DNA from 3 places in the Enterobacter sp. SCRI0065 genome. Region 2 is predicted to be linked to each of the others. Evidence: predicted binding sites of a transcription regulator. Region 2 holds the regulator's gene; each other region holds the start of a gene.
The links. Region 2 encodes PhoB, which activates phosphate uptake and scavenging genes when phosphate is short. Its sites were predicted from a motif close to CTGTCATAAAACTGNCNNAT; they were not measured.

Region 1 (9,837 bases), on a different contig from region 2:
TGAGCCGCGTGACGCTGAGCCTTTCCGGTACAGAAGTGCTGTGCCGGGAAGAACACCCTTCCCTGCTGGTGGCGCTGGAATCGCATCAGGTTGAAGTGGAATATCAATGCCGTTCAGGATACTGCGGATCCTGTCGATGTCGTTTAGTCGCGGGTCAAGTTGACTGGCTGACCGAACCTCTGGCGTTTATCAACGAAGGGGAAATTTTGCCCTGCTGCTGCAGGGCAAAAGGCGATATTGAAATCGAGATGTAAAAAAGGGCCTTACGGCCCTTTTACTATTTTAAGAAACTCACCGCTTTATCCGGGAAATCCGTAAATAGCCCGTCCACCCCCGCCTGGTTATACAACACGTCGTAAAGCTGATTGACGTCCGTCGCATATTCCGGCAACTGGTCGGCACGCACCGTGTACGGATGCACCTGCATCTGACTAGCATGCGCCTCTTTCACCATTGCCGTGAGTTTCACGTGGCCCGGCGTTGAACCTTCTGCCACCAGCATATGGTAATCCGGCCCGATACCGTCCGCGTATTGTGCAATCTCCTTCATCGCACCCGGCTTAAACATCCAGTCGTAGTTGTAGTTTATCCACTTCCCGTCTGGCTGTTTTTCCTGGGTTTCATTCCAGTCGGTATAGGCGATCAGCTGCACCAGATTGAGGTCCATCCCCATCTTCGGCTCCAGCTCGTTTTTGATGCGTTTCAGTTCAGCAGCATCAAAACACTGCAAGTAAACCTTATCCTTCTTGCTGGCGTAGCCGTACTGTTTGAGTACTTCCAGTGTTTTCGCCGCAATGTCCTTCCCTTCCTGGTGATGGAACCACGGCGCTTTGATTTCTGGATAAATGCCGATATTTTTACCGGTTGAGTGGTTCAGCCCCTGAACAAACTCAATTTCCTCTTCGAAGGTATGAATACGGAAGTCAGATTTACCCATCGGAAAACGCCCCGGATAAACCTGCACCTTCTTGCCGTTTTCAATCTCAAAGCCTTCAGTAAACTTCAGTGAGCGGATCTCCGCCAGCGTAAAGTCAATGGCATAGTAGCGACCATCTTTACGGACGCGACCCGGGAAACGATCCGCCACGTCCGTCACGCGGTCAAGATAGTGGTCATGCAAGACGACCAGATAGTCGTCCTTAGTCATCACCAGATCCTGCTCAAGATAATCGGCACCCTGCGCATACGCCATCGCTTTTGCCGGCAGCGTGTGCTCCGGTAAATAGCCGCTCGCACCACGATGAGCGATCACGATTTTATCGGCTGCCAGCGCAGAGCCTGTCATTAAACTGGCCAGCAGAATGCCAGTTGCTAATTGAGTCAGCTTCATCGTAATCCTCCCTATTGACGACGCGCCTGCATTTCCGCGTGATGGCGTTTTTCGCCAAACATCACCACGATCAGCAGGATCACTGCCATAATGCTACCGCCAATCATGACCATAAATCCGCCGTCCCAGCCGAAGAAATCGACCGTATAGCCAACAATGGCACTGGCTGCAACCGAGCCGCCCAGATAACCAAACAGACCGGTAAAGCCTGCCGCCGTACCAGCCGCTTTTTTCGGTGCCAGCTCTAGCGCATGCAGACCAATCAGCATCACCGGACCGTAAATCAAGAAGCCAATCACGATCATACAGGCCATATCCACGCCCGGATTGCCCGGCGGGTTTAGCCAGTAAACGATGGTCGCAATGGTCACCAGCGTCATGAAGAAGACGCCCGTTGCGCCGCGGTTGCCCCTGAACACTTTGTCCGACATCCAGCCGCATAACAGTGTGCCTGGAATACCCGCGTACTCATACAGGAAGTAGGCCCAGGAAGACTTATCTAGCGCGAAGTGCTTCACCTCTTTCAGATAGGTTGGCGACCAGTCGAGGATGCCATAGCGCAGCAGATAGACAAACACGTTCGCGACGGCGATGTACCACAGCAGTTTGTTCGGCAGCACATACTTCATGAAGATCTGTTTCGCAGTTAGTTCTTCTTCATGCTGCGCGTTGTAATCGTCCGGATAGTCATTTTTGTACTCTTCAATCGGTGGAAGACCACAGGATTGCGGCGTATCGCGCATTAAAGCAAAGGCGATGAGCGCAATCACGATGGCACCAAACGCTGGCATATACAGCGCCGCTTTCCAGTCGTTAAACCAGGCCATCCCTAGCAGGAACAGCAGCGGTGGAATACCACCACCCACGTTGTGCGCGCAGTTCCACACTGACACGACGCCACCGCGTTCTTTCTGCGACCACCAGTGCACCATGGTACGTCCACACGGCGGCCATCCCATGCCCTGGAACCAACCGCACAGGAACAGCAGCACAAACATAATCGCAATGCTGGAGGTCGCCCATGGCACAAAGCCCATAAACAACATCACTGACGCCGCCAGGATCAACCCGGCGGGCAAGAACACGCGCGGATTCGAACGATCCGACACCGAACCCATGATGAATTTTGAAAAACCGTAGGCAATAGAAATGCCCGACAGCGCAAAGCCCAGATCGCCGCGCGAAAAGCCCTGTTCAACCAAATAAGGCATCGCCAGCGCGAAGTTTTTACGCACCAGATAATAGGCAGCATAGCCGAAGAATATTCCCAGGAAGATTTGCCAGCGCATACGGCGATATAGCGGATCGACCTCTGCTTCTGAGACGCGCGCTCGATGCGGCGCAGGTTTGAAGATACTGAGCATAATAGCCTCCGTGGCCTTGTAATAAATAACCGGGGAGTTTGCTAACCCCAGCTCCAGAGGCGGCGATGTTAAAAAATCACAGCGATTGTTACTGTGAATCAACGCACAGAATGTTACAGAAATATGACAACGTGCGCAAAAAGGCGCACGAAATCACGTTTCATTTTCGTATTGCGCTCGATTATGTTCGAAATCAAACAAACCACACTATTTATGTGGCTGAATGATAAAAAAACGAACATGAGGGAAGATAATGACAACCCGCGATCCCCGTTATGGCGATGTGATTATCATTGGTGGAGGCGCAACCGGCGCAGGCATCGCACGAGACTGCGCGCTGCGCGGTTTACGCGTGACGCTACTGGAGCGCCATGACATCGCAACCGGTGCTACTGGACGAAACCATGGTCTGCTGCACAGCGGTGCACGATACGCCGTGACCGACAACGAATCCGCCCGCGAGTGCATTGCTGAAAACCAGATTCTGAAACGTATTGCCCGTCACTGCATTGAGCCTACCGATGGCCTGTTTATCACCCTTCCTGAAGACGACCTCATGTTCCAGCAAACCTTTGTAAGCGCATGCACTGAGGCTGGCATAAATGCTCAGATACTGGACCCCGACCAGGCGCGGCGCATTGAGCCTTCGGTTAACCCAGCGCTGATTGGCGCGGTAAAAGTGCCTGACGGTACCGTCGATCCTTTCCGACTTACGGCTGCCAATATGCTTGATGCTCGGGAACATGGCGCAACCATCCTGACCGCACATGAGGTGACAGGGCTCATCCGCGAAGGCGATACCGTGCGCGGTGTGCGGGTCTACGACACGCTTTACGGGGAACACAGCGAGCTGTATGCGGGGGTAGTGGTTAACGCGGCGGGGATCTGGGGACAACGTATTGCGGAATATGCCGACCTCTCTATCCGTATGTTCCCGGCAAAAGGCTCGCTGCTTATCCTTGATCACCGAATCAATAACCACGTTATTAACCGCTGCCGTAAACCCTCTGATGCCGATATCCTGGTGCCCGGCGATACCATTTCGCTGATTGGCACCACCTCCACGCACATCGACTATCAGGATATCGACCGCAACCGCGTCACCGCTGAAGAGGTGGATACCCTGCTGCGCGAAGGAGAAAAGCTGGCACCAATCATGGCGCAAACCCGCATTCTTCGCGCTTATTCAGGTGTGCGCCCTTTGGTGGCCTGCGATAACGATCCAAGTGGACGCAACGTCAGTCGTGGCATCGTTCTTTTCGATCATGCTAAGCGCGACGGAATGGAAGGTTTTATCACCATTACCGGCGGCAAACTGATGACTTATCGATTAATGGCGCAATGGGCGACCGATGCGGTCTGCCGCAAACTGGGCAACAGTCAGCCCTGCGTCACCGCAGACCGACCTCTGCCCGGTTCGCAGGAACCCACAGAAAAGACGCTGCAAAAAATCATCTCGTTGCCAGCCCCGCTGCGAGGTTCGGCTATCTATCGTCATGGCGACCGAACGCCCAGCTGGTTAGGCGAAGGCCGCCTTAACCGTAGTCTGGTATGCGAATGCGAAGCCGTGACTGCGGGTGAAGTGCAGTATGCGGTCGAAAATCTGACGGTCAATAATCTGCTCGATTTACGTCGGCGTACTCGGGTAGGCATGGGCACCTGCCAGGGGGAACTGTGCGCCTGTCGCGCTGCCGGATTGCTACAAAGATTCAATGTCACTACCTCGGCACAATCATTAACTCAGCTCAGCGAGTTCCTCAACGAGCGCTGGAAAGGGGTGCAGCCTGTCGCCTGGGGTGACGCGCTACGCGAAAGCGAGTTTACACGCTGGGTATACCAGGGGTTATGCGGCCTGGAAAAGGAGCACCACGATGAAATTTGATACGGTGATTATCGGTGGGGGTCTGGCTGGTTTGGTCTGCGGACTCAAGCTGACGCAACGTGGGCTGCGCTGCGCGATAGTCAGTCGCGGTCAGAGCGCGTTACATTTCTCGTCAGGTTCGCTGGATCTGCTCGGTGCGCTACCCGACGGGACGACGGTCCAAAACCCGCTTTCTGTCCTGCATGCTTTGCCGCCAGAGCACCCTTATAGTCTGATAGGTTCCGGGCATATTGCGCGCCTTGCCGCCGAAACCGAAACCTTGCTGGCAACCTGCAATACCCGCCTGAAGGGGAGTTCGCAACGAAACCATCAGCGCGTAACGCCGCTTGGTACGTTGCGCCAGGCATGGTTAAGCCCTGAAGAAGTCCCCGTTGCACCTTTTCACGCACAGCGTGTTTGCGTGGTGGGCATCAGCGGTTTTCTTGATTTTCAGGCGCATCTTGCTGCGGCATCACTACGTCAGCAAGGAATGAACGCGGATACGGCAGAAATTGAATTGCCTGAACTGGATGTGCTGCGCGATAACGCCAGTGAATTCAGGGCGGTTAATATTGCCCGTTATTTGGACGGCGATGACAAATGGCCCTTGCTGTTCAGTGCGCTTGAGCCGCTTTGCAAAGGCTATGACACCCTGTATATGCCCGCCTGCTTTGGCCTGGCAGATAACCGACTGTGGCGCTGGCTCTCAGATAGACTCCCCTGCGCACTCTATTTACTTCCCACCCTTCCCCCTTCAGTACCGGGTATTCGCCTGCATAATCAACTACAGCGCCAGTTCATCGCCCAGGGTGGCGTGTGGATGGCGGGTGATGAAGTCAGAGAAGTGACGTTGACGGACGGTGCCGTCAGCGCGGTCTGGACGCGTAATCACGAGGATATCTCCCTGCGCACGCGGTTTGCCGTGCTGGCCAGCGGCAGCTTTTTCAGCAACGGATTATTGAGCAGTCGTGAAGGTGTGCGCGAAGCCGTGCTGGATCTGGACGTGCGCCAATGCGCCTCGCGTGCAGACTGGTATCAAAGCGATTTCTTCGCGCCTCAGCCATGGCAGCAATTTGGCGTTATCACCGATGCCAGTTTGCGTCCCCAGCTATCCGGTTCGCCTGTCGATAATCTTTATGCCATTGGATCGGTTTTGGGCGGATTCGATCCTATCGCCCAGGGCTGTGGCGGCGGCGTTTGCGCGATTACCGCGCTGCATGTCGCGGAGCAAATTTGCCAACGTGCGGAAGGTGAATAATGAACGATACCCGTTTTGAAAGTTGTATTAAATGCACGGTCTGCACGACCGCCTGCCCGGTCAGTAGCGTCAACCCTCGCTATCCTGGCCCTAAACAGGCCGGACCGGACGGCGAACGCCTGCGCCTGAAAGATGGCGCACTGTACGACGATGCGCTGAAATATTGCATCAACTGCAAACGCTGCGAAGTGGCATGCCCGTCCGATGTCAAAATTGGCGACATCATTCAGCGCGCCCGCGCCCGTTACAGCCAGCAAAAGCCAACGCTGCGCGATGCCATATTAAGCCACACGGATTTGATGGGTAGCTTGTCGACCCCGTTTGCTCCACTGGTCAACGCCGCGACGTCCCTTAAGCCCGTTCGGCAACTGCTTGATGTCGCTCTTAAAATCGACCATCACCGGAGCCTGCCAAAATATTCCCACGGCACATTTCGTCGCTGGTACAAATCCGTAGCAGCAGAACAAGCGCAATATGCCGACCAGACAGCGTTCTTTCACGGTTGCTACGTGAACTATAACCACCCGCAGTTAGGTAAGGATCTGATCAAAGTATTGAATGCCATGGGCACTGGCGTGCAATTGCTCAACAAAGAGAAGTGCTGCGGCGTACCGCTGATTGCCAACGGCTTTACCGAAAAGGCGCGTAAACAGGCTCAAAGCAACGTGACCTCACTGCGCGAGGCCATCAATGATAAAGGCATTCCAGTACTTGCCACGTCGTCTACCTGTACCTTCACGTTACGCGATGAGTATCCGCACCTGCTGGATGTAGATAATAGCGGCTTGCGCGAGCATATCGAACTGGCGACACGTTTTCTCTGGCGCAAGCTGGAGGGTGGCAAAACGTTGGCGTTAAATCCATTGCCGCTGAAAGTGGTGTATCACACACCCTGCCACATGGAGAAAATGGGCTGGTCGCTGTATACGCTTGAGCTATTGCGCTTGATTCCAGGGCTGGAGCTGACGGTGCTGGATTCCCGTTGCTGCGGAATTGCGGGGACCTACGGATTTAAGCGTGAAAACTATCCGACATCTCAGGCTATTGGCGCGCCGCTGTTCCAACAGATTGAAGAAAGCGGTGCAGACCTGGTGGTGACCGACTGCGAAACCTGTAAATGGCAGATTGAGATGTCCACCAGCAAACGCTGCGAACATCCCATCACTCTGTTGGCAAAATCACTGGGCTAAAACAAACCGGGGCTTTTCGGCCCCGGTTGTTATGATTCAATAAACAGTGAATCTACCACGTTAATCCAGCCGTGCTCGCTGGCCACGTCTTTGCCATTCAGCCAGCGACGCAGCATATTCAAGGCCATCATCGCGCAGACTTCCTGACGCACCTGTAAACTATGGCGCGTCACGCTCATTTTGACCCGCAACGCATGGGTCCCCTGAGGCGTGGCCAAAGCAAAGTTGAGATGCTCATCCTCAAGCCCTGTCACTGCCATCGCCAGTCCGGCAAAATGCTTCACCCGACGGTCGGCCGCCCAATGCGCGGTTTGCGCGAGGGTCTCTTCCTGCGATGGTACCACTTCGCTGGCCAGCAAGGCCGCATGTTGACGCGACAGTTGCAACGCCAGCAGGCCTCCCGTGAACTGCTCACTTAACGTCAGACTCAGCTGTCGTTCCTGTAAATGACGGGCAATTTGCGCAGGCAGGCCTTCCGTTCCTTCGAAGATCAGGCTTTCACCCGCCACACGCTGTACCTCTGGCCACAGCGCCAGCATAGCGGCCTTCTGGGTGGCAGGACCGGTAAGTTTCAGCTCGATGATAGGCATCGAGGAGCGATATCCCATCGATACCCCTTCAGGCAGCGGGAGAGGGTCGAGACTTTGCGCCAGATCGCTTTCAGAACGGCCAAACGTCGTCAGACGCAGGCAAATAGGTGGTTCAGGCAGCGTGAAGCGCTCACGTAGCCGCGGCAGAATTTCATGTTCCACCATCACTTTAAATTCAGAGGGGACGCCCGGCGTGAAGAACATCAGACAGCGATTAAGCGTAACCGCAAATCCGCATGCCGTGCCAACTGGATTATCGACCAGCTCAGCGCTGGCTGGGATTTCCGCTTGCTTACGATTGCTGGGGGCCATCACCCTGCCACGCTCGGTAAAGAAGCGTTCCATTTGCACCAGCCACTCGTTGTGCAGAACCAGCCCCTCCCCTTTTGCGGTCGCGGCGGCCAGCGCGCTAAGATCGTCACTGGTGGGGCCTAGCCCGCCGTTAACAATCAGCACATCCGCATGCTCACTGCGCTCACGAAGAATACTCACCAACGAATCGAGGTTGTCACCGACGGTATTACGTCGTGTTAAAGGTAATCCCTGCTCAAAGAAAAAATTGGCCAGCCAGGCGGCATTGGTATCAGTAATCTGTCCATGCAGCACTTCGTCGCCGGTGGATAACATCTCCACGTTTATCATTGTGTTCTCCCGCTTATATGGTGAAAACACTATAGCGCAATCAGATGGGGTGGGAAGAGGGAAACAGGCGCGGCAGAACACCGCGCCGGAAAATCAGAAACCTGCGCTCACACCAACGTACGGACCGTCGGCCAGGGCGTTGTCGCGATTGCCGTCTTTACCTGCCAGGTTCAGATAGCGATAACCTGCTTCGATAGTGATCGGACGCATGATGGTCCAGCGCGCGCCAGCGTTGGCTTCTTCATAGCTCTCGATACCGCTGGAGAGCGAATCCGGGGAGTAATAGTACTCACCAAACAGACCGAAGCTGTCGCCAATTTTCCACTGCAGACCGCCACCCACTGCCGCCGCGTAACCTTCATCACCGTCGTTAGGGTTGGTGTAGATACCTTTACCGCCGACGGTTGCCAGGAATGGCCCCAATGGCACGTTTAGCCCGAGCCCCAGGCTTGCCGCGTCGCCGTCGTCATCGTTATGCGTCCAGTTACCGCTCATCGCCAGACCTGAGGTATCAGTCCCGAGGCCAAATCCGAGGTTGGTGTAATCCTTACCCGCCTGACCGCTGATGCTAATAGCGTTAGCCGCCGCAGATACAAACATCAGGCCGCCAAGGCCTAACAATGCCACTTTTTTCATTGTAGTGATCCCGCACAAATTAATCGTAGAAAGTCCCAAACCGCGAGAGTGTAACGCGAGACCGTCAGGGATCAATGCTCTATGCGTGCGCAAGGTCTTTTGTTTGTAACGATTTGAAACTACCGCGGCTTTAGACGGATTAGTGCCCCGCAGATTGTCCACGATCAATATAAGGATATCGGAAGTTACCTAAATTAAATTGTGCTTAATACGGAAGAGTAACGAATTGATATATATAGCCCAGGGAGGCAAAAATGAGCAAAAAAGGTTTAACGACTGCGTCTGGCGCACCCGTCGCGCATAATAACAATGTTGAAACAGCGGGTCCGCGCGGTCCGATGCTACTGCAGGATGTCTGGTTTCTCGAAAAGCTGGCCCATTTTGACCGCGAGGTGATCCCCGAGCGTCGAATGCATGCGAAGGGTTCCGGTGCATACGGTTCATTCACTGTCACAAAGGATATTTCGTCGTTTACTCGGGCAAAGATTTTTTCCAGCGTTGGGAAAAAAACCGATCTCTTTCTTCGCTTTTCGACCGTAGCCGGCGAGCGCGGCGCGGCAGATGCCGAGCGCGATATTCGCGGCTTTTCGATCAAGTTTTACACCGAAGAGGGCAACTGGGATTTAGTCGGTAACAACACGCCGGTCTTTTATTTGCGCGATCCGCTTAAATTCCCTGACCTCAACCATGTGGTGAAACGTGATCCACGCACCAACCTGCGCAACGCCACCTACAAATGGGATTTCTTCTCGCAGCTACCAGAAGCGCTCCATCAGTTGACTATCGACTTTAGCGATCGCGGTCTGCCTCAATCCTATCGCACCATGCACGGCTTCGGCAGTCACGCCTTCAGCTTCATTAACAGCAAGAATGAACGTTTCTGGGTCAAATTCCACCTCAAATCTCAGCAGGGCATCCATAACCTGATGGACGATGAAGCCAGGAAAATCATTGCGGAAGACCGTG
Region 2 (9,837 bases):
ACCATCAAATTTTTGAACCACAGCATGATAATTTCCACGGCCTTGTCGTTAAATCAGCGGGCATGATAACGAATTGTCGCAGCGCTTGCATTGCTAATCGGGCAGGGTACTTCTACTCTGTTGATAATCAAAAAAATGAGGAGTGTCCTGTGCGTATTGGGATTGATTTGGGCGGCACCAAAACAGAAGTCATTGCACTGAGCGAACAGGGTGAGCAGATGTTCCGCCACCGTCTGCCAACCCCGCGTGACGACTACTCGCAGACTATTGAGACCATCGCGTCTCTGGTGGAAATGGCAGAGCAGGCCACAGGGCAAACTGGCACCGTCGGGATGGGCATTCCTGGCTCGATTTCGCCGTACACTGGCGTGGTGAAAAATGCGAATTCGACCTGGCTTAACGGCCAGCCGTTCGATAAGGATTTAAGCAAGCGACTGAATCGCGAAGTACGCCTCGCGAATGACGCTAACTGCCTTGCCGTCTCGGAAGCCATTGATGGCGCAGCCGCGGGCGCGCAGACGGTCTTTGCAGTGATTATTGGCACGGGTTGTGGCGCAGGCGTGGCGTTCGGTGGGCGCGCCCATATCGGCGGTAATGGTACGGCGGGCGAGTGGGGACATAATCCGCTGCCGTGGATGGATGAGGATGAGCTGAAATATCGCGCTGAAGTACCGTGTTATTGCGGCAAGCAGGGGTGTATTGAGACGTTTATTTCCGGCACCGGGTTTGCCACTGATTATCATCGACTTAGCAGTAAGCCGCTGAAAGGAAATGAGATCATGCGACTCGTCGACGCACAGGATCCGATTGCTGAACTGGCGCTGAGTCGTTATGAAATGCGTCTGGCGAAATCCCTGGCGCACGTTATCAATATTCTCGATCCCGACGCGATCGTACTGGGCGGTGGCATGAGCAACGTGGATCGGCTGTACCACACGGTGCCGAATCTGGTGAAGCAGTGGGTATTTGGCGGCGAATGCGAAACCCCAATCCGCAAAGCGGTGCATGGCGATTCCAGCGGTGTGCGCGGCGCCGCGTGGCTTTGGCCGAGTTAACAAGCAAAACGGCAACCAAAGCTACCATTATTGGTTTCTTTTCCCTCTCCCCCGCGGGAGAGGGTCAGAGTGAGGGCATCAGTCACTCCACCGCAAACACCTTATCCAGCCTGCTATACCCCAACCCGTTAATTTTCTTCACCTTAATCTGGACCGGGATACGCTCTTTCATCGCTTCGACGTGGCTAATCACGCCGATGGTTTTCCCGGTGGCATTCAGCGCATCCAGCGCATCCAGAGCGGCATCCAGCGTTTCGCTGTCTAACGTGCCAAAGCCTTCGTCGAGGAACAGCGAGTCGATACGCGTCTTATGGCTGACCAAATCGGAAAGCGCTAACGCCAGCGCGAGGCTGACCAGGAAGCTTTCGCCGCCGGACAGCGTGCGGGTATCGCGCACCGCATCGGCCTGCCAGGTATCAACCACTTCAAGCTCAAGCGCGTCGCTGGCTTTTCGTTGCAGCAGATAACGCCCATGCAGGCGGTTGAGCTGCTGGTTCGCCAGCCACACCAGGTTATCGAGCGTCAGCCCCTGGGCGAACTTACGGAATCGGTCGCCCTCTTTGGAGCCGATCAGTGAATTCAGGTAACCCCAATCGTCCGCCAGGCGGGCCGCCTCTTCAATTTGCTGCATCAGTGCCTGTTGATGCAGGCGGTTATCGCTATCCTGTTTGAGCTGTTGGCGGATTTCACCCTGATGCGTGGTGTTCTCTCGCAGCCTTTGCGTAAGCTGATGGAGCTGAGCTTCAAGCGTCGGCACATCGAGACCGTCAGGCAAATCCGCAGGTTGATGCGCGGCGTGTTCTTTTAATTGCAGTTGCGCCTGCGCTGCCAGCGCGGAGGATTGGTGTATCTGCTGTTCCAGCGTGTGCTTAAGGTGCTCCAGACGGCGGACGGTATCGCCCTCAAGCAGCGCCGCGAGAAAAGCGTCCTTATCGGCAAAGCAGCTTTCAGCCAGCGCCGTGGCGAACTGCGTTTGCAGCTGGGTTAGACGTTCGCGATCGTTGTTTTCCTGCTGCTGTAAGGTCGCAAGCTGGCTTTGTAGCGAAATACATTCGTTGTGGATTTCACGCCAGCTTTCGGGCACCGGTTCATCTAATGACTCGTTCTCTGAAACCGGTAACGTATCAAGCAGCGGCGTGAGTGCGCTTATACGTTCCTGGACAGCGACGCTGTGCTTTTGCTTTTCCTGCCATGCCTGCGCTTCGGCTTCTCGCTGCGCCAACCACGCCGGAATGTCGTCGTCTTGCGGGGCGGTAAGTGCGAGTTCGGCCAGGGCGCTACGTAAGGATTTTTGCTGTGAATCGATCTGCTGCTGGATTTGCAGAGTCTGCTGTTCGAGATCGTTAAGCTGGATCTGGAACGCCTGTCGTTGGCTATGTTGATACAGCTGACGATCGTACTGCTCCTGCTCGTCCAGCCACGCGGCAATATCATCTTGTATATTCAGGCTAACGTTCAAAGAAGCGCACACTTCCTGCCACTCTTTGATAAGCGCCTGCTCTTCCTGAGTGAGTGTCTGTGCTTCTGTTGCCTCGTTTTGTAACCGTTCGACCAGCGCTTTTAGCTGTCCGCGCAGCAGCAGTCCTTCCTCTTCGAGCTGCTTGACGTCCTTTTTTAGTTCATCACGACGACGCTGATTGGCGGTCATTTCCAGCGCCTGATACTGCGCAACCGCTGGATGCTCAAGGGAGCCGCACAGCGGGCACGGCATACCAGCTTCAAGATTGGCGCGATGCGCTTCAAGACTCTTGATGAGCTCTTCCTGTTTACACAAGGTTTCCAGGTCAAGATAGTGCTGGTTTCGTTCTTTATACTGCTGGCGTCGCGTCGCTAAAGTCTGGTCGAGACGGTTTTGCTCCACCTGTCCTTTTTGTTGAGCATCGAGACTATGAACCAGGCGCTTTTTCAGCGGGTGATAGCGCGCATGCAAGGTTGCCAGACGCTGACGTGCAGGCCGCAGCATCACCTGACGCTCCATTACCGCCGTGGTCTCTTCAGCGGAAAGGGCGAGCGACCCGGCCGGCAGCGCCGCTATTTTTTGTTGCAGCTCAGCGACGCGTTTAGCCAGCGCAGAGTGCTGAGTCTTATCGCGCTGCTGTTGGGTAAAGAGTGCCCGCCAGCCCGCAATATGTTGGCTCCACAGTCCGAAACGGCTGTTCTCTTCGAGCCAGTGCGTGAATTGCTTAAGTTGAGTCTGGAGTTGTTCAACCTGACGTACCGCGCCGTTACGGATCCGCGCTCTCCGCGCCGTGCGCTCCAGTAAGCGAGTGTTTACTTCTTCGATTTGCTGCTGCGTTCGGGTCAGACTTGCCGTCTGCTCTTGCTGTCTGTCCCAGAGTGGGCGCAGGGCGAGCGCAGGTTGCGCCAGCGTTAACTTATCGAGCTCAGGTTGAGCATCCGTCTGGGCCTGTAACGCCTGCTGATGCGCCTCCTGGGTCCGCCGTTGTTCCTGCGAAAGTTCCGCGCTGCGCACCAGCCATTGATGCCGGGCCTGATGGCTTAACTGATCGGCCAGCAGCGATTTTTCTTCGTCAGTGAGCGCCTGCAAACGTTGCTGCAACTGTTGCTGTTGCTCATCATTCAACAATACAACACCCGCTGCCTGCGCTTCGCGAATGTCCAGTTCTGTACGGGCTGCCTTGTGTTGTTCAAATACCCTTGCTGAAATTTGACCGTAGATCTCGGTTCCCGTTAACTCCTCCAGTAGCTCGGCCCGCTCTTTCGGTTTGGCATTAAGAAACGCGGCAAACTGGCCCTGTGAGAGCAACATCGAACGGGTGAAGCGGCCATAGTCTAGCCCGGTAAGCGAGGCGGTCAGCTCCAGTTTATCTTTCACCTTATCGGCGAGGATTTTGCCATCTTCACACTGGGCCAGTTCGACACGCGGTGCCTGTAAGTTCCCGTCTGGCTGATTGCGCGCGCGGTTCTGGCTCCAGAAAGCGCGATAGGCGACGCCTTTCACCTCAAACTCGACTTCAGCGAGACATTCAGCGGTATCGCGGGTCATCAAATCATTTTGTGATTGAGATACCGTATTGAGGCGCGGCGTCTCGTGATACAGCGCCAGGCAGATGGCGTCGAGCAGCGTCGTTTTACCCGCGCCGGTTGCGCCAGTGATGGCAAACAGACCGTTGCTGGCGAAGGGCTCGGCGGTAAAGTCGATTTTCCATTCACCCTTCAGAGAATTGAGGTTTTTCAAACGCAGGCTTAAAATTTTCATGCGTTTTCTTCCTCATCATTCAGCGTGTGTAGCGTATGGGTAAAAAGCTCGTTCACTCTTTCGCGTTTCGCGTCGTCGATCTCTTCTTGTGCCAGTCGACGTTCAAAGACCTCTTCAACTTTCAGTTCGCTTAGCGTTTCGCGCTGCGTACTTAAGAGAATTTTCTCGCGTTGCTCGCGGCTACGGCGCACCAGTAAAACCTCAACGGGTAAATCTTCGGTTAACGCCTGAATCTTGCGCTGCATATCGTGGAGATAATCGTCGGTGGTGATTTCAATATCCAGCCAGACGGGAGGATCCTGCTCGACGCCACGCCACTGTTCGAGCTGCGCGGTAATGCTCGCCAGGTCGCCTTTTAGCACCGCCAGCGGTTGCGTAACGGGGACTTGCAGGGTCTCGACGGTGCTCAGTTTTCCCTCGGAAAAACTCACCAGATGGACGCTTTTAGGCTTACCTGTTTCATCGAAACTCAGTGATATCGGTGAGCCGCAGTAGCGAATATGCTCGCACCCGCCAATAACCTGCGCGCGATGGATATGGCCCAGCGCGATGTAATCGGCTGGAGGGAAGTTTTGCGCCGGGAACGCATCCAGAGTACCGATATAGATCTCACGGACCGCGTCACTTTTACTGGCGCCCACGGTGGTCAAATGTCCGGTGGCGATGACCGGAAGAGGAGTGTCGCCGCGAACCGCGCAGGCATCGGTATACTGCTGCTGATAATATTCAGTAATGGATTGCAGCAGATGTTGCTGTTTTTCGCCGCCTGAAAGTCCTGCCTGGCTTTGCACGATGTCGCGAGGACGCAAAAAAGGAACCGGGCAGAGCACCGCACCCGGCGTGCCGTCGCGTTTTTTCATGATTTGCGGAGCTTGACCGGCGTTGGCGACCACGGTGGTATTCAGAAACGCGAGGATATCGCGAGACTCATTAAGCGTTGCCACCGAGTCATGGTTGCCTGCAACGATCACCAGATGGCAGCCGGTATGCTGCAAATTGACCACGAAGCGGTTGTATAACTCACGCGCATAGCTGGGTGGCGATCCGGTATCAAAAATATCGCCCGCGACAATAATCGCGTCTACCTCGTGTGACTGGGCGGTTTCCAGCAGCCAGTTCAGGAAGGCTTCATGTTCAGCGGCGCGGCTTTTGCTGTAAAAATTTTGACCCAGATGCCAGTCCGAGGTGTGAAGTATGCGCATAACAGATCCGTGGCAAAAAAAGGTGAAGAGGATTATAAACTTTCAGAGGCAGGAAAATAACCGCTGTAACAAAACAACAGTTTGCCATTTGTGGTAGTGATGTTTTTCATAAATCTGTCATAAATCTGACGCATAATGACGCCGCATTACAAACTATTAACTTAAATAAGACAGGGCAAAGTATGGCGAGACGTATTCTGGTCGTAGAAGATGAAGCTCCAATTCGTGAAATGGTGTGCTTCGTGCTCGAACAAAACGGTTTTCAGCCGGTGGAGGCTGAAGATTATGACAGCGCGGTGAATCAGCTGAACGAACCCTGGCCTGATTTGATTCTGCTTGACTGGATGTTGCCAGGCGGCTCTGGACTGCAATTTATCAAACATATTAAGCGTGAAGCCATGACGCGTGATATTCCAGTGGTCATGCTGACGGCGCGCGGTGAAGAAGAAGACCGTGTACGCGGTCTGGAGACGGGCGCCGATGATTACATCACCAAGCCATTCTCGCCGAAAGAGCTGGTGGCGCGTATCAAAGCGGTGATGCGCCGTATTTCACCGATGGCGGTGGAAGAGGTGATAGAGATGCAGGGATTGAGTCTGGACCCGACCTCGCATCGTGTGATGACCGGTGAAAATCCGCTCGACATGGGACCAACTGAATTCAAATTATTGCACTTCTTCATGACTCATCCGGAACGCGTATACAGCCGAGAGCAGTTGCTGAATAACGTCTGGGGAACTAACGTCTATGTCGAGGATCGAACGGTCGATGTGCATATTCGCCGCTTGCGTAAAGCGCTGGAACACAGCGGCCACGATCGCATGGTGCAGACGGTTCGCGGCACGGGTTATCGTTTTTCAACCCGTTTCTGATTAATGACAGGAGTGTGACGCGTGCTGGAACGTCTGTCATGGAAAAGGCTCGTTTTTGAACTGATCTTATGCTGTCTTCCGGCCCTCATTTTGGGGGCTATCTTTGGTCATTTGCCGTGGTTTTTACTGGCGGCAGTGACGAGTCTGTTGATCTGGCATTTCTGGAATTTACTGAGACTATCCTGGTGGCTGTGGGTGGATCGCAGCATGACGCCGCCCCCCGGTAGCGGCAGCTGGGAGCCTTTACTGTACGGCCTTCACCAGATGCAAATGCGTAACAAAAAGCGCCGTCGTGAGCTGGGTAGTTTGATTAAACGCTTTCGCAGCGGCGCGGAGTCGCTGCCGGATGCCGTGATCCTGACGACCGAAGAAGGGACGATTTTTTGGTGCAACGGACTGGCGCAACAGCTGCTGGGATTACGCTGGCCCGACGATAATGGCCAAAATATCCTTAACCTCCTGCGTTATCCCGAATTCACGGTTTACCTAAAAAAACGTGACTTTTCTCGGCCACATAATTTGATATTAAACACCGGTCGACACCTGGAAATTCGCGTGATGCCTTATAGCGATCGGCAATGGCTGATGGTGGCGCGAGATGTGACCCAGATGCACCAGCTTGAAGGCGCGCGACGCAACTTCTTTGCCAACGTCAGCCATGAACTTCGGACTCCGCTCACCGTGCTTCAGGGCTATCTGGAGATGATGCAGGAGCAAACGCTGGAAGGCGCGCCGCGCGAGAAAGCGCTGCACACCATGCGCGAGCAAACCCATCGTATGGAAGGGCTGGTGAAGCAGCTTCTCACGCTTTCAAAAATCGAAGCGGCACCGACGCTGGCGCTGAATGAGACTATCGATGTGCCTATGATGTTGCGGGTTGTGGAGCGTGAAGCTCAGACATTGAGTCACAAAAAACATGACATTGTGTTTGAGGTGGATAACGCGCTGAAAGTACTCGGAAGCGAAGATCAGTTGCGCAGTGCTATCTCTAACCTGGTCTACAACGCGGTCAATCACACCCCGGAAGGAACCAAAATTGTGGTTCGTTGGCGGCATCTTCCGACGGGCGCAGAGTTCAGCGTAGAAGATAATGGGCCGGGTATCGCAGCGGAGCACATTCCGCGCCTGACCGAACGTTTCTATCGCGTTGACAAAGCGCGGTCCCGACAAACTGGCGGAAGCGGATTGGGCCTGGCGATTGTGAAGCACGCCGTCAATCATCACGAAAGTCGGCTGGATATTCAGAGCACGCCGGGCAAAGGTACGCGATTCAGCTTTATCATCCCGGAACGATTAATTGCCAAAAAAAGCGCCTGATATTGCGGGTGTCAGATTTCCTTTCCACAGGCCAGCCTTTGCTGGCCTGTTTACTTTGCAGTCAAGAAAAACGCGCGTGAATTTTATACGGCTGATGCTTTTTTGTTCGCATGATTACCCATGGGTTTTTCTTATACTTAGCGTATTGTTCCAGACCTCATTCCCATGCTGGCATATTGTTCTGGTTTTACGATCCCACCTTGCCTTTAAACGTTATAAGCGTTTAAATTGCGCCCCATGTACTGTCATACCGACTGTATTTGCGCGGTAAATCGAAAAACTATTCTTCGCCACGCCAGCATGGGAGCATATCCCGCTGAAATAGAGTTAATTTTCCGCCGTATTGTCCCTTTTGGGATGGCGAAAATTTCAACGTTTACAACACCACATCCACAGGCAGTAAGGTTCTATGACCCATCATTTAAAATCGCGTGACATCATCGCGCTGGGCTTTATGACTTTTGCGCTGTTCGTCGGCGCAGGAAATATCATTTTTCCTCCCATGGTTGGCTTGCAGGCGGGTGAACACGTCTGGACAGCGGCTTTTGGGTTCCTGATTACCGCTGTGGGTCTACCGGTACTCACCGTTGTCGCGCTGGCGAAAGTCGGTGGTGGGGTGGATAGCCTCAGTACGCCAATCGGTAAAGTGGCTGGCGTTCTGCTGGCGACCGTTTGCTACCTGGCCGTTGGCCCGCTGTTTGCGACGCCGCGCACTGCGACGGTTTCCTTTGAAGTGGGCATTGCCCCGCTGACGGGCGATGGCGCAATGCCGCTGTTTATCTACAGCCTGGTTTATTTCGCGATTGTTATTCTGGTTTCGCTCTATCCGGGCAAACTGCTCGATACCGTGGGTAACTTCCTGGCACCGATGAAAATCGTTGCGCTGGTTGTACTGGCTGTCGCTGCGGTTGTGTGGCCAGCAGGCCCTATCAGCGATGCGATGGACGCCTATAAAAATGCGGCCTTCTCCAACGGCTTTGTGAACGGTTATCTGACGATGGATACGCTGGGCGCAATGGTCTTCGGTATTGTGATTGTTAACGCGGCGCGTTCTCGTGGCGTGACCGAAGCGCGTCTGCTGACTCGCTATACCATCTGGGCTGGTCTGATGGCCGGTGTTGGCCTGACGCTGCTGTATCTGGCGCTGTTCCGCCTGGGTTCCGACAGCGCGACGCTGGTCAATCAAAATGCAAACGGCGCAGCGATTCTGCATGCTTATGTTCAGCATACCTTTGGCGGTGCGGGAAGCATGCTGCTGGCGGCGTTGATTTTCCTGGCGTGTCTGGTGACGGCGGTTGGCCTGACCTGTGCGTGTGCCGAGTTCTTCGCGCAGTATCTGCCACTCTCTTACCGTACGTTGGTGTTTATCCTGGGCGGCTTCTCAATGGCGGTCTCGAACCTGGGCCTGAGCCATCTGATTCAGATCTCTATTCCGGTGCTGACCGCGATTTATCCGCCGTGTATCGTGCTGGTTGTCCTGAGCTTCACCCGTTCGTGGTGGAATAATTCGTCACGAATTATTGCGCCAGCGATGTTTATCAGTCTGCTTTTTGGTATTCTTGACGGGATTAAAGCGTCGGCATTCGGTGAAGTCCTGCCAGCCTGGACACAGCGCCTGCCGCTGTCCGAACAAGGTTTGGCCTGGCTGATGCCAACGGTTGTGGCACTGGTTCTGGTGATTGTCTGGGACCGTGCAGCAGGGCGTCAGGTAACTTCCAGCGCGCATTAATCAACGATAAAATTGTTTAACCACGGGGCTTAAGGCCCCGTGGTTTTTTGTTTTTTTTGAGTTGAATGGCAAGATTTTAATGGAAAGCACGAACAAACTAAAACGTGGACTGAGCACCCGCCATATTCGGTTTATGGCATTGGGCTCGGCAATTGGTACTGGCCTGTTTTATGGCTCGGCTGATGCTATCAAGATGGCGGGACCGAGCGTCCTGCTTGCCTATATTATCGGCGGCGTGGCGGCCTATATCATCATGCGTGCGCTGGGGGAGATGTCAGTACACAATCCTTCCGCCAGCTCCTTCTCGCGCTATGCTCAGGAGAACTTAGGCCCGCTGGCAGGTTACATCACCGGCTGGACCTACTGCTTCGAAATCCTGATAGTGGCGATTGCTGACGTCACCGCCTTCGGTATTTACATGGGCGTCTGGTTCCCGCTGGTG
Region 3 (9,837 bases), 510 kb from region 2:
TTAAGAATAATTATTTTGGTTCAGTACCGAACCATTTTTTGTAGATTTCGTTGTAGGTGCCGTTTTCACGCAGAGTTTTCAGCGCGCCGTTCACTTTATTACGCAGCTCGTCGCTGCCTTTCGGGAACGCGATACCGTACTGCTGGGCTTCCAGAGACTCGCCAACCGCTTTGAACTTGCCGTTGCCTGCCGTTTTAATGAAGTACAGGATGTTCGGGGTATCGTGCAGCACCGCGTCAGCACGGTTAGTGCCGAGTTCCATGTAGGCGTTGTCGATGTTAGGGAACTGACGCAGGTCTTTCGTTTTGATATTGGCTTTCGCGTAATCAACAGAACCGGTACCGCTCTTCACTGCGACGATTTTGCCGTCGAGGTCTTTAACGCTTTTCACGTCGTTGTTGTCGGCTTTTACCATCAACAGCAGGCCGCTTTTGTAGTAGCCGTCGGAGAATTCGATCGCTTTTTTACGTTCTTCGGTGATCGTGATACCCGCCAGCGCCAGGTCAATGTTTTTCGTTTGCAGAGCCGGGATGATGCCGCTGAAATCCATAGGCTTCAGGGTGTAATCCAGTTTCAATTCTTTTGCGATAGCCGCCCACAAATCTACGTCAAAACCAACATACTTATCGCCCTGCTTAAATTCAAAAGGAACGAAAGCGGTGTCAGTTGCTACAACGAGTTTGTCCGCTGCCTGAGAAGACACAGCGAAAGCCAGGGTAAGTGCAGCCAGTGAAACTTTTAATACAGACTTCATAGTATTTCCTTTTATATCCACGGGGCGATCCCCTGCGGGAGCATACGGCTACATGAAATAATCGTGCCAACTTTACAAGTGATTGTTTTGCAAAGGGGATAATGTCATGCGTTGCACAATAAGCGTTGCAAACATATCGAGTTGCACCAATTTGGAGCACTGTTTTGGTGCGATCCATTTTGGTCAGCAGTTGGGAGGGTATTAAGCGCAAATAACGGCGATAAAACAATCTTCCGTTAACGATTTTGTGAGGTGATTATTACAACTTTTTTACTTTTGCAGGCGTTCAACGAAAAAGTGTGCACCATCAATGTGCAAAACCCCCGCCACAGGCGAGGGTTTAATAGATAATTCGTATGGATTATTCGATGTTAGATTCGATAAACCACAGGAATTGATCCAGGTCGCGAGACGCGGCGGTGAAGATGTCCGCAGTGTCTTCATCTTTGACTTCACCGATGGCTTTACGCACATCGTTGGCGACAACCGCATAACGATCCGCCAGCTCTTTCAGGTGGTCCTGCACGGTATGAATGTCGAGCGGATAGCTTTTCAACGCGGTTTTGCTGTTAATCACCTGCGTAGTACCCAGCGCAACACCGCCAAGCTGTACGGCACGTTCGGCCATGGTATCCAGGTGATTAACTAACGCGGTTCGGAATCCATCCAGCATTTCATGTACGGCAATAAAGTTTGCGCCGCGCATATTCCAGTGGGCCTGTTTAGTAATCAGTGACAGGTCAATGAACTGGATCACCTGGCGATTCAGCAACTCAATCGTTGCTTTCTTATCGCTGTCTGAGACATCGTTGCGGGTATAAAGCAGATTAGACGCTTTCGTTTTAACCAGTTTAGCGGTACTCATAGTCTCATATCCTCTTGATGTTTTATGTTCCAGGTAATTACCGGGAATAATTATAGCACCGCTTTTAAAAGCTGCAGGCTCGGTTGTGCCTATCGGTTTAATAGCGTGAAGGTCGTTGAAATTATAAGTTGATGTTAAAAAAGGAGTTTATGTATTCTTGTGCGGATGAGTCTTAATTTGACTAGATAGCTTAGACGCTTTCAGGATATTTCAAAATAGTGACAAATTGTTCTAATAAGTGATTATTGAGACAGCCTGGCCTATATTCTGCATGGCAAAATCTGCCATGCAGAAGGCAAGAACATTTAATTGATATCGACTTCTTTAATCTTCGTATCTTGTCGCATTGTCAGAGTTGACCCCATAGAGGCGGCAATGATTGAACACAGCGCCAGAACCTGAGTAAAGGTTAAGGTTTCGCCCAGGAAAACCATACCGGACATGGCAGCGAGTGCCGGTTCCATACTCATGAGCGTGCCAAAGATACGCGTGGGCAAGCGCGTCAGGGCAATCATCTCAAGGGAATAGGGGAGGGCTGTAGAGAGAACCGCGACGGCGAGACCAATAGGCAGAACAGACCATTGCCAGATGGTTTCCGTCGCCTGAGCCATACCAATAGGGACAAATATGATGGCGGCGATGAGCGATCCTAGCGCGACCGTGGCGGGACCGTGATCTTCACCCGCGCGTTGTCCGGTCAAAATATAAACCGCCCAGCATGCTCCGGCACCCAGTGCCAGCGCCGCGCCGGTGAGATCGACGTGCGAAATATCTTGTCCGAGCGGCAGTAAGAACCACAGTCCGAGCACGGCAAGTACAACCCAGATAAAATCTACCGGTCGGCGTGAGGAGAATAATGCGACGGCCAGCGGGCCGGTAAACTCCAGCGCGACGGCGATCCCAAGCGGAACGGTTTGAATAGACAGGTAAAAGAGATAGTTCATTCCACCGAGCGACAGTCCATAGAAGAGCAGCGGCAGACGTTGCTCTTTTTTAAACCTTAGTCGCCAGGGTTTAAAGATGATCACCAGAATGAGCGTACCAAGCGCGATACGAAGCGCGGTGACGCCCGGCGCACCGATGACAGGAAAAAGTGATTTAGCCAGTGATGCACCACTTTGAATGGACAGCATAGCGATAAGTATTACAACGATGGGCAACCAGACCGGTGCTTTGCGAGACAACCCTGGCATCCTTTCTCCTGTCAATTTATGTCAAAGGGAGTAAAAGCCGCAGTGTAATGTAAATAAACGGTGGCGGTTGAGACTTTGTTGAAAAAAAAACCTGTCAAATCCGTAAAATGGTGAAGCGTTGATGGATTATTAAGCTTTTAGATTAGGAATAATCTGGATGAATGTCGTGAAGTTGACGCGCAAAATTAGCGTAATAATGCAGAAATGTGATGTTAATTGAATAAGATAGCTAATGGTGGAAACGTTTAGTTACATCAAAGACTTCGTTAGACATCACGATTCTCAAAGAGTTTCAGAAGATTTTTTGATATATTTAAAACTTACGGACTTACTTGGATCACATTTGAGGTGGTTATGAAAAAAATTGCATGTCTTTCAGCACTGGCCGCTGTTCTGGCTGTTTCCGCAGGTACCGCTGTAGCTGCTACTTCTACCGTTACCGGTGGTTACGCTCAGAGCGATATGCAGGGCGTTGTCAACAAAGCTAACGGTTTCAACCTGAAGTATCGTTACGAGCAAGACAACAACCCGCTGGGCGTGATCGGTTCTTTCACCTACACCGAGAAAGATCGCACTGAAGAAGGCGCGTATAACAAAGCTCAGTACTACGGTCTGACCGCTGGTCCTGCTTTCCGCCTGAACGACTGGGCAAGCATCTACGGTGTTGTAGGTGTTGGCTACGGTAAATTCCAGCAGACTGAAAACCTGAGCGAGAACCGTACTGCAAGCAACAGCGACTATGGTTTCTCCTATGGCGCTGGTATGCAGTTCAACCCAATCGAAAACGTTGCACTGGACTTCTCTTATGAGCAGAGCCGTATCCGCAACGTTGACGTTGGCACCTGGATTGCAGGCGTAGGTTACCGCTTCTAATCACTCCGGTGATCTGATAAAAAATCCGCCCAATGTGGCGGATTTTTTTTATCTGCGTATTGGCCCTGAGTTACCGACTCTTAGTCGTGAAAATATCGGTACCTAAATGAGTATACTCGACTTTTTGTAACTTGAAGTTGGTAACGTACGCTGGGGGAGCCTTCTTGTTGGAAACAAACGGATAATTATTCGCAATTTCTTTCGCGGAGATCCCGGTCCATTGCGAGAAGAAACTCAGAAAATCGTTCGCTGAACGACGAGCCTTGATGACGCGATGCGTTTTGTCATCGCTCGAAAGCACCATAAACGGTACCTGGAAGTTCTGCTGAAACTGGTCATCGTGCGCCAGATACTGAACCGCTTTGCCACGTTCTTTAAAGGCAAGGCCGTGATCCGAGAAGTAAACCATCGAGAAACTGTCGTCGGTATTTTGCAGCTGGGTGTACAGCTTGCTCAACAGATCGTCGGTCTGCGTCATGGTATAGAGATAGCAAGAGGTCTCTTTTGACTGCACGAACTCGGTGTATTTGCCCCCCGTACGATCGCACGCCTGAGGATGTGAACCCATGAGATGCAGAACAATAAGCTGCGGCTGGCTGCGCTGAGTGGCAAATACCTGTGACGTCATCTTGAGCAGGGCTTCGTCTTTGGTGTTCTTATCCGCTTCAAAATCACCGCTTTTCAGGAACTGCGCTTCATCGGCCCGTTTCGCAATGCTGGCGATCGCCGTATCGTATTCCCCAATTTGCCCCTGATTGGAAAACCACCATGTCTGAAAGCCTGCACGGTTCGCCAGCGTGACGAAGTTGTCCTGGAACTGGGGTTTCCCATCGACGACGCGGTTTAGCGTCAGACCGAGTGATTTTTGTGTGGAGCCACTCGCCGCAATGTAGTCGGTAAATAGCGTTCCGTTCACGGCGCTGGCGAATGGCGTATTATTCCAGTGTCCACCAAAAGCACCCAGTGCATCGCGACGCGCGCTTTCACCAATCACCACCACATAGGTATGGTATTTAGGCTTCACTGCCAGCACGTTCCAGGTGTCCTTCATATTGGAAAGCTCAGCCATCCGCGCCTGCTCGTCGAGAACTTCTTTATTGTTCACCACGATATCTTTAACGAAACGAAAAACGGGATAGCCGGTATCTTTCAGCTTGAATACACCGCCCCACGCCACATTTTGTACCGGTGCGACAAAGAATGCCGCGATACTCACGATCAGACACAGGTTATCAATTTTGCTCCAGCTCTTTTTCTCCTGTGGCTTACGTCGCAGCGCGATGACGCCCAGGGCAAAGATGAACAGTCCGATAACGTAGCTGTACCACGGGAAGATCGTCATGATCTCCGTAGACTCTTCCATATTGGTCGAATGCAGCGCCAGTAGCGTATTAAAGTTTGGTGAGCCATAGGCCTGGCCAAAGGGGTAATACATGGCTGCGACGACGGAGCAGATGCCAATCACTCCTTTTTGCACACGCGGTGCGCTGCGCCACATCAGATGCAGCAGGCAGGTGAACGCAACGGCGTAGAGCAAGCTAAACGGATAGCCAAGCGCAAAGTTAATCAGCAGCGATTGCAGAAAGTAGAATCCCGTCCACGGGCTTAAGGCCCGACTGCGGGTAATAAATGTATCTTTCAGGGTTAAATTCATAGGTCACTATCATAAAAACGCCATGTGCTCACCCTGGCGTCGAGGGTCAAAGCCTGCCTGACAGTGCGTGGAGAGGGAATAAGGGTCCGCTTCAGCGAGCCGCAAATGGTGCAGGGCTGCAAGAAGATAGAGCGAGCGGGCTATTAGGTCAACAGTTGCCAGTGAGTTGTTTTGCGAGAGGGACTACAAATCCGTAAAAAAGATCGGGGATTTAGGCTCAAACGGCCAGTATGGATGGGAATAATGACAGAAAAATGAAGCGGCGTACCGCGACGCCGCGCTAGTTTGAAGGTTTGTCGTTTTGCTGCGGTTTGCCGTTAAAAATGTCGCACAGCATGTTCAGCAGCATTAAGCGTACCTTAAAGGGAGAATGACTAAACACGTTTAAACACCTCTTGAATTCGTTCATATGACCTCCTGATTTCTGATCCCTTCGATCCGTGAAGGGTGACTGCATTACATACAGATATAGCATAGGCTATATTGTATAGCTATGGCTAATTCGTTAATTTTTTGTGCTTGTGGAGCTATGGTTTACACTGTGCGCTCTTGCTATATGACGCCAGGGGCGTTACCCCAATGAGGAAGTACAATGAACCGTCGCGCAGGTAAGCCAACTACAAAAAAAAAGACGCAACTGGTGAATGTTGAAGAGCATGTTGAAGGCTTTCGTCAGGTGCGTGAAGCGCACCGTCGGGAATTGATTGATGACTATGTTGAGCTGATTTCGGATCTGTTCCGGGAAGTGGGAGAAGCTCGTCAGGTGGATATGGCGGCACGGCTCGGCGTTTCGCAGCCGACGGTCGCCAAGATGCTCAAACGTCTGGCGACGGTGGGACTGATCGAAATGATCCCCTGGCGCGGCGTATTTTTAACGCCGGAAGGCGAAAAGCTGGCGCAGGAAAGCCGCGAGCGCCATCAGGTTGTCGAAAACTTTTTGCTGGTGCTGGGCGTCAGCGCGGATATTGCTCGTCGTGATTCGGAAGGCATTGAACACCACGTCAGCGCAGAAACGCTGGAAAAATTCCGCGAATTTACCCTCAAATACGGCTCGCCTTCTGAATGAACATTCCTGGCGTGCGGGCGCTTGCCCGCGATCATTTCTTCCATCTGTTACTGATTGTTGGCGTTGGGCTGAGCCTTTTCGTTCCCTTCGCCCCAAAAACCTGGCCAGATGCCATCGACTGGCACACCATCATTACCCTGAGCGGGCTGATGATGCTCACCAAAGGTGTTGAGCAAAGCGGTTATTTCGACGTCCTGGGTCGCAAAACGGTGCGCCGCTTCGCCACAGAGCGCAAGCTGGCGCTGTTTATGGTGCTGGCCGCCGCGCTGCTTTCAACATTTCTGACGAACGACGTGGCGCTATTCATCGTAGTGCCGCTGACCCTCACGCTGCGCAAATTGTGTGAGATCCCGATTACCCGGCTGATCATCTTTGAAGCGCTGGCCGTTAACGCCGGGTCGATGCTAACGCCGATTGGTAATCCGCAGAATATATTACTCTGGGGGCGCTCAGGGCTGTCATTTGCTGCATTTACCTGGCAGATGGCTCCACTGGCGCTGGTGGTGATGCTGTCGTTACTGGCGGTCTGTTGGTTTGCGTTCCCTGATAAGCCGCTGAACTACCACAGCGGAACGCAGAATCCTCAGTGGAAACCCCGCCTGGTATGGGGCTGCCTTCTGTTGTATATCGTTTTCCTGACCGCACTTGAGCTTAAGTATGAGCTATGGGGTATGCTGCTGGTGGCTGGCGGCTTTTTGCTTCTGGCGCGTCGGGTGCTGGTGAGTGTCGACTGGACGTTGCTGCTGGTGTTTATGGCGATGTTTATTGACGTGCATCTGCTCATCCAACTGCCGGTACTTCAGGGGGCGCTGCATAGCGTCAGTGGTTTGCCGCCGCTCGGACTGTGGCTGACGGCCATTGGATTATCCCAATTTATCAGTAACGTGCCTTCCACTATTCTGCTCATTAATTACGTGCCACCAACGGCGCTGCTGGCGTGGGCGGTGAACGTGGGGGGATTCGGCCTGCTGCCAGGGTCACTGGCGAACCTCATTGCGCTCAGAATGGCAAACGACCGTCGCATCTGGTGGCGTTTCCACTTATGGTCTCTGCCGATGCTGGCATGGGCGGCATTCATTGGCTTTATGCTGCTTTAGAGAAATGGGCAAGAAAAAGACAGGAACGACACATTCGCGATCGGTGCCAGAAAGGTATAACTCTCTGGTAGCCAATTAACGAAGATTGCGAGGAGTGTCCTATGCGTTATCAAAAACTGGGTAATACGGGTCTGTTTGTTTCTGAGCTGTGCCTCGGCACGATGACCTTCGGCGGCGAAGGCGGCATGTGGGGCAAGATCGGGCAGCTCCAACAAAGCGAAGCGGAACAGCTGGTAGGCCGCGCGCTGGATGCAGGCATTAACTTTATCGACACCGCCGACGTCTATTCTGAAGGGCGCTCGGAGGAGATCACCGGGCAGGCGCTCAAAAATCTGAAAATCCCTCGCGAAAACGTCGTGGTTGCCACCAAAGTGTTTGGCGAAACCGGTACGGCAGGCGTGAACTCGCGCGGCAGTTCGCGCTATCACATCATCAACAGCGCCAAAGAGAGTCTGCGCCGCATGCAGCTCGATCATATCGACCTTTATCAACTGCACGGGTTTGATCCCGCCACCCCAATCGAAGAGATGCTTTATGCACTGGATAACCTCGTGCAGCACGGTCACGTGCGTTATATCGGCGTTTCGAACTGGGCGGCGTGGCAAATTGCCAAAGCATTAGGAATGTCTGAACGTCTGGGGCTGGCGCGATTTGCCTCGTTGCAGGCGTACTACACCATCGCCGGGCGCGATCTGGAGCGTGAACTGGTGCCGATGATGCAAAGCGAAGGCGTTGGGCTGATGGTCTGGAGCCCGCTGGCAGGTGGCTTGCTGAGCGGCAAATACGATCGCGACGGAAAAAGCGAATCCGGAGGCCGTCGTCTGGAATTCGACTTCCCGCCGGTTGAGAAAGACCGCGCCTTTGACTGCGTAGACGTCATGCGTGCCATTGCCGACAGCAAAGGTGTATCGGTCGCGCAGGTCGCGCTGGCGTGGCTGCTGCACCAGAAAGCGGTCAGCAGCGTAATCATTGGCGCTAAACGGGTCGATCAGCTTGACGATAATATCGCCGCCACTGGGATCCGCTTAAATGAAGAAGAGCTAAAACAGCTCGATGCTGTAAGCGCTTTGCCGCGAGAATATCCAGGCTGGATGCTGGAACGTCAGGGTGAATATCGCCGTAACCAGTTAACGCAACAATAAACTTCCTTTCCCCGTGGCGCTTCGCTTGACGGTAATGCCGCTGACTTAAACAGTGTGGCAAGGCGATTTAATGGATAGCGTGTGGTTGAGAACGCCCTCGGCTTTGATGGTCGGGGCGTATTTTCATGAACATGAGATCCAGTCGACCATGCGGTGAATCTCCATTTCATGAAGGTTTCCTTACCCCCCGTACGGATAGATTTTACCTTTGATGAACATTTTAGTTTCCTGGTCGTGCCCGTCAGGTATGCTGTAATTGAAATTAATGCGAGGTAGAACTTATTTACAGGCGTTCAGCCTGTCGCCGGACAGGGTAGTGAGCCTCTGAGGTTCTACCGGCAGGTTATCGCCAATTCCGCTGTTCTGTAGCCAGATATGCAGCTTACCTCCCAGGGCTTCAGGGAAGCCGGAAAAACTATTCGGGTTTCATAGGTTTTTTTGTCAATGACTGAATCCCAGCAGAACAGCATCATCATCGGTGGATGACGAGCCTTGCTGAACTGGGCATGCCGTCTAACCTCGTTATTCCATGCCCCCTCCGTGATGGCACTGTCCTGCAAGGAATCCAGTGTTCGGAAGGTATACACCACGTCCTTGTCATCAATAACCAGCGCCTGCGTGACTTCTGCATACAGCACTTTGGGGGGGAAAAAAGCAAAATCCCATTTCCCGCTGCCAGTGTCAGAATGCGCACCAGGTAGAACCAGCTCCGGCCAAACGGGCGGCATGCTGTTCAGGACAAAGTTAAACCGGCACTCATTCCCCGCCGTGATATGGAAAACCTGTTCCGCGATACCGGGCGGCAGGACAAGACTTACCTCACCGGTATCGGCCGAGTCAGGATTCATGCCCTTCACCGGGCTACCGATGGCAGCAACAGTGTCAAATATGCCAATAAAACGGGTCTTTCCTGCTGGCATCCCCTGAAAGGCAATACCGTACAGCCCCTGGCGAATGGCGGAGATGAGCGCGCTGTCCTGCGCCAGCACCCGATTAGCAAAATGTCGTGCCGCTGCCGCATCGCGACTGAACCCGAAGATATCGAACTGAAGCGATTTAACAATGACTGACGGATTTTTCAGACGGCTATTTTTAAATCCCCAAGGGTCTGCTCCAGTGTAGAAATCAAACCCGATACCGCCCTATCTGCCTTGGCCACCACCCCCGCATCTGCTATCCCCAGTGACTGCCCG

Region 1: a site for PhoB is predicted at 2,805-2,824, ahead of glpT (glycerol-3-phosphate transporter). Genes of this name have one in related genera too.
Region 3: a site for PhoB is predicted at 5,346-5,365, ahead of AC6EMZ_RS02860 (phosphoethanolamine transferase). Genes of this name have one in related genera too.

Annotation. Positions count from the first base shown of each region.
Region 1 is NZ_JCBAJB010000002.1:308,561-318,397, reverse strand. It holds gene yfaE (class I ribonucleotide reductase maintenance protein YfaE) at 1-254, shown strand, start outside; gene glpQ (glycerophosphodiester phosphodiesterase) at 278-1,330, opposite strand; gene glpT (glycerol-3-phosphate transporter) at 1,342-2,694, opposite strand; gene glpA (anaerobic glycerol-3-phosphate dehydrogenase subunit A) at 2,948-4,576, shown strand; gene glpB (glycerol-3-phosphate dehydrogenase subunit GlpB) at 4,566-5,813, shown strand; gene glpC (anaerobic glycerol-3-phosphate dehydrogenase subunit GlpC) at 5,813-7,003, shown strand; gene AC6EMZ_RS07365 (nicotinamide mononucleotide deamidase-related protein YfaY) at 7,033-8,235, opposite strand; gene AC6EMZ_RS07360 (YfaZ family outer membrane protein) at 8,329-8,871, opposite strand; gene AC6EMZ_RS07355 (catalase) at 9,126-9,837, shown strand, end outside.
Region 2 is NZ_JCBAJB010000001.1:67,248-77,084, forward strand. It holds gene rdgC (recombination-associated protein RdgC) at 1-26, opposite strand, end outside; gene mak (fructokinase) at 150-1,055, shown strand; gene sbcC (exonuclease subunit SbcC) at 1,138-4,275, opposite strand; gene sbcD (exonuclease subunit SbcD) at 4,272-5,477, opposite strand; gene phoB (phosphate response regulator transcription factor PhoB) at 5,660-6,349, shown strand; gene phoR (phosphate regulon sensor histidine kinase PhoR) at 6,371-7,666, shown strand; gene brnQ (branched-chain amino acid transporter carrier protein BrnQ) at 8,076-9,395, shown strand; gene proY (proline-specific permease ProY) at 9,475-9,837, shown strand, end outside.
Region 3 is NZ_JCBAJB010000001.1:580,618-590,454, forward strand. It holds gene glnH (glutamine ABC transporter substrate-binding protein GlnH) at 11-754, opposite strand; gene dps (DNA starvation/stationary phase protection protein Dps) at 1,116-1,619, opposite strand; gene rhtA (threonine/homoserine exporter RhtA) at 1,925-2,812, opposite strand; gene ompX (outer membrane protein OmpX) at 3,167-3,685, shown strand; gene AC6EMZ_RS02860 (phosphoethanolamine transferase) at 3,756-5,339, opposite strand; gene mntS (manganase accumulation protein MntS) at 5,620-5,748, opposite strand; gene mntR (manganese-binding transcriptional regulator MntR) at 5,932-6,405, shown strand; gene AC6EMZ_RS02875 (anion transporter) at 6,402-7,502, shown strand; gene AC6EMZ_RS02880 (aldo/keto reductase) at 7,604-8,644, shown strand; gene AC6EMZ_RS02885 (DUF2931 family protein) at 8,977-9,282, opposite strand; partial or broken gene AC6EMZ_RS02890 (T6SS phospholipase effector Tle1-like catalytic domain-containing protein) at 9,313-9,837, opposite strand, start outside.